DNA from 2 places in the Shewanella sp. 10N.286.52.A9 genome. Region 2 is predicted to be linked to the other one. Evidence: predicted binding sites of a transcription regulator. Region 2 holds the regulator's gene; the other holds the start of a gene.

Region 1 (2,419 bases), on a different contig from region 2:
GAAACCAAGATCTTCACGTACACGAGGGATCTCTTCTAATACAGCATCCATTTTGTCTGCAGCGCCCTGCTCTTTGAGCTGGTTTTCCATGTTGGTTAACATGCCACCTGGCACTTGTGCTCGTAAAATGCGTGAATCAATACCTTTAAGCGCACCTTCAAAACGAGCATACTTTTTACGAACTTCTCTAAAGTAAGCTGCAATTTCTTCTAACAGCGCCATGTCATAGCCAGTTGAGCGGCCATTATCTTCAGCCATTGCGACTAAGGTTTCTGTCGCTGAATGTCCATATGTTTGGCTCATTGACGAAATGGCGGTATCAAGTACATCAATACCCGCTTCAATTGCTTTTTGATAAGTTGCAGTGCTTAAACCCGTTGTAGCATGACAATGCATAGACACTGTTAAATCCGTTTGAGATTTAAGTCTGCTAATCAGGTCAAACGCTTCCATAGGTTTGAGTAGACCTGCCATGTCTTTTATACACAATGACTCACAACCCATGTCTTCAAGGTTTTTAGCCATATCAACCCAAGTATCAACGGTATGAACTGGGCTAGTTGTAAACGAAATAGTCCCTTGAGCATGACCACCAACCTGTTTCACCGCTTTAACAGCCGTTTCTAAGTTACGAACATCATTCATTGCATCAAACACACGGAACACGTCAACACCGTTAGTATGCGCACGCTCCACAAAGCGAGTTACTACATCATCAGCATAATGACGATACCCCAAAAGGTTTTGACCACGTAACAACATTTGCTGCGGCGTATTTGGCATGACCTTTTTAAGTTCTCGGATACGATCCCACGGATCTTCTCCTAAATAACGAATGCATGAATCGAAGGTCGCGCCTCCCCATGATTCAAGTGACCAATAACCGATTTTATCCAGTAAAGGAGCGATAGGTAACATATCGTCTAAACGTAGGCGTGTTGCCAAAATAGACTGATGGGCGTCTCGTAATACTACATCTGTTAACGCTAAAGGCTTGCTCATAATTACTCCTAAACTATTAATCTTTGGCACGGTACTGATGAATAGCAGAAGTGATTGCTGCTACTAACTTAGGGTCAAGTGTTGCTGCTGATGCAGGTGCTTGCGCTATTGGCGCCGACGCTGCTGCAACTTGATTTTCTGACTTGGTTAATCTGGCGACGATAGTGATACCGACGATTAACAAGCTTAAAAAAATAAAGACTAAGCTCATCCCCATTATCATCACGCCTAAGGCGTTAAATAATTGCTCAGATATTGAAGTCATACATCCTCTCTTGTCTTAGTGTTCAATCAGTCATTGCACACAGGATCCGTTCTGATTACATACGCCAATAATGAAGTCATATATGAAATTAACTCACGCACCAAAAGTAGGCATTCATTAATTCACAAACGGCATTCAGAATAAATATTCAGTCTATCTTAACTAATTTATGATTATAAAAAGCTAACCAACCAGCTAATTTAGTTATATCAAATTCTTCATTGACGAAAAATATAACTAATCTATAACAATTAATCCAACACTTTGTAAATTGGTCAGACCAAAAATAATAAAATTAAAAGGGTATAGGTGATAATTCTATAATTAAAATGAGACTTTTATGAGAATAATTTAATTTTGATGGGTTTATGAAGAAAATGACAAGATTATGACGACTTCTAACTAAAAAGTGATATCAAGATAAAGAACAACCAATCGCCCTAAAGAAGTGCAGATGATGGAAAAAGCATAAATATGCCAATTTTATCGTGATTAATTGACTATTTATTACAATCGAGCAGTTACATGGTAAATCATGCTCCTTAGTGTGCCTGTTGCCATTAGATCAACGCTGATGATCCATGTTAAGAGTGATTTCACCTAAAAGAGTACCACTATAGATAATGCGTATGTTGAGTTGCAAAAAAGATCCCCTTAGCCGCAGACTCTATATAGAGCTCAAACGCATGCTAACCAACATCAAGCGAATTAAAAGCTGTTAACACGTATAGATTGGCTAAAAATATAAACAGCATTAAAACGACGCTGGCAGCCTTGAAAGGAAGGTAATTGAATTTAACACTGTGAAGGCTTTGCTATATTACGCAAAGTGAAAATAGAAAAGTGACACTTAAATTGAGCAGTGATGAACCTGCAATAAAAAATGCCCTGTAGCAAGCTACAGGGCATTCTCTAATAATGGTGCGCGTGGGAGGATTCGAACCTCCGACCGCCTGGTTCGTAGCCAGGTACTCTATCCAGCTGAGCTACACGCGCAAATCTTTTATATCGCTCGCTTAACACGAGTTTGCTCATTGCTAATGAGCTTAGTTGCATGGTTTAGATTATGCAAATAATGGCGGAGAGGGAGGGATTCGAACCCTCGATGGGAGTTAAAGCCCATACTCCCTTAGCAGGGGAGCGCCTTCGGCC
Region 2 (2,419 bases):
AAGAATAGTCACACCACTGTGGCCGCCGATAACGTTAATGTTAACATCAGCAACGTTTAGGCCTTTAAGCTCAGCGATGAAAGTTTCAGAACGAATAACATCAAGTGTCGTCACACCGAATAAACGATTCTTATCGTAAACACCCGCTTTTTTAAGTACTTCAGCTGCAATAGCAACTGTTGTATTTACTGGGTTAGTGATCACACCAATTAATGCTTTAGGGCAAGTCGCAGCGACTTTTTCAATAAGGTTACGTACGATACCCGCATTGATGTTAAATAGATCTGAACGATCCATTCCAGGCTTACGTGCAACACCAGCAGAAATAAGAACAACATCAGCGTCAACTAGCGCAGGCGTTGGATCTTCACCAGCAAAACCAGCCACTTCAACATCTGTTGGGATGTGGCTTAAATCGACAGCAACACCAGGTGTTACAGGAGCAATGTCATACAGAGACAACTTTGAGCCTGCAGGAAGTTGAGTTTTTAATAGTAAAGCTAGGGCCTGGCCGATACCGCCAGCAGCACCAAGTACAGCTACTTTCATAATTATCTCCAATAACGTTCTTATGTTTGACTTCTAAGTTTATGATTCTCAGTCTGTGACATAGATCATATTTCTTGTGGCGTCACATTACTGCATCAGCGAGACAATTTCAATTATCCCTTAGTGGAGTAAAGCAATTAACTTATTCTATGATATATATATCAATAATCCCTGATTTAGCACTTACACTGTAAAGTGAATTTTTATTCACCAATTTAGCTTATTTCTTGACTTGTGACGTTTATATATTCAAAATGAACCCGTTTTGTGAATATATTGTATTCAATTTAAAAATTACTATAAGACGAAAAAAAATATGCCAGCGACCAAGAATCAGGATGAACTCGTTAAAACGTTTAAGTCGATATTAAAGGAAGAGCGCTTTGGTAGCCAAAGTGAGATCGTCAACGCACTACAAGCAGAAGGTTTTGGCAACATAAACCAATCTAAAGTATCGCGCATGCTCAGTAAGTTTGGCGCGGTGCGGACTCGAAATGCTAAGCAAGAAATGGTGTACTGTTTGCCCGCTGAATTAGGTGTACCGACAGCAGGTAGCCCAGTTAAAAACTTAGTATTAGATGTTGATCATAACCAAGCTATGATTGTAGTGCGTACCAGTCCAGGTGCAGCACAACTCATCGCACGATTACTTGATTCAATAGGTAAGCCTGAAGGCATTTTAGGTACCATTGCTGGTGACGACACGATCTTCATTTGTCCATCCAGCATTAAAACCATCGATGATACGTTAGAAACAGTTAAATCACTGTTTAACTACAGCGAGTAAAACAAGCGTTATGTTGAGTCTGTAGTCAGGACGAAAACGCAATAAAAAAGCAATGCCTTGGCATTGCTTTTTTTGGTTTTAATCTACCCAAGCTTACAAGAACGCATATCTTGCAAAATTAGTCGTTAGCAAACTGCGCTAAAAAATCTAATGATGGCGCAAAGAATGATGACCCTGTCAGCGCTTTAGTAAACTGCATGAGGTGGTCGTGATTACCATGACCGTCACCATAAATCATGCTGCGTAGCATTTCTTCAAAATGAGTTGGATTATGGCAGGTCGAGATAAACATCAACCCTTGCTCTCTTAACGAGCCAAAAGGCATGCTCTGGCGTAAAATCTCCATCGACTTGCCATCTGCATCTTTTAAATTAACTCGCTTGATATGGCTGGTTAATGGCTTATCTTCAGAAGCGTATTCAATATCGTCTTGCTTAGTACGGCCAATGATATCTTCTTGTTTCTTCTGCGGTAGGCGATTCCATTTACTCAAGTTATGGGCATATTTTTGCACATGAACATAACTACCGCCTTTAAATGAGATATCCTCATCAGCCACTAAAGCAACTTCTTGACGGCTGCGCCCTTTCGGGTTTTCTGTACCATCGACAAAGCCAGTTAAGTCACGGCTGTCCATAAATCTAAAGCCACGTTCTTCTTCAATTAACTCAACCAAACCTTCAAACATTTGGCTAATTTCATTGGCAACTAAATGCAAGATGTCATAACGATCGCAGCGGATATGCATGAATAAGTCGTATTCGATTGCTGGTGCATCTCGATTACCTTCATTCATCGCAGGAAAAGGGCGTAATTGAGCAGGTCTTTGTCCGTCAAAAATGGTATCCCAATAATTCGCACCAATAGCAACAAAGCCATTAAATGCACTATCTGCATATTGATCAGATAATTCATAAATATATTGGGCTACATTGGCTAAACATGGGCGAAGCTGATCTTCGACACCATCATTTGCATTAAACATCAAATAGACGCTATGCAGATTTCCTTCAGCACAAATCCCTAACTGTTCGCGAGGCATATTCTGTGTTTCCATGTTGGAATCAATCACCTTTAACAATA

The links. Region 2 encodes ArgR, which controls arginine synthesis, uptake and breakdown. Its sites were predicted from a motif close to ANTGAATANNTATTCANT; they were not measured.
Region 1: the regulator ArgR is predicted to act here: its motif matches at 1,403-1,420, upstream of AB4128_RS10930 (OadG family transporter subunit).

Annotation. Positions count from the first base shown of each region.
Region 1 covers NZ_JBFRJQ010000012.1:41-2,459, reverse strand. Annotated here, with positions in the region: gene oadA (sodium-extruding oxaloacetate decarboxylase subunit alpha) at 1-1,002, opposite strand, end outside; gene AB4128_RS10930 (OadG family transporter subunit) at 1,019-1,267, opposite strand; tRNA gene AB4128_RS10925 (tRNA-Arg) at 2,187-2,263, opposite strand; tRNA gene AB4128_RS10920 (tRNA-Ser) at 2,344-2,419, opposite strand, start outside.
Region 2 covers NZ_JBFRJQ010000016.1:127,521-129,939, reverse strand. Annotated here, with positions in the region: gene mdh (malate dehydrogenase) at 1-549, opposite strand, end outside; gene argR (transcriptional regulator ArgR) at 866-1,336, shown strand; gene AB4128_RS13795 (Dyp-type peroxidase) at 1,455-2,393, opposite strand.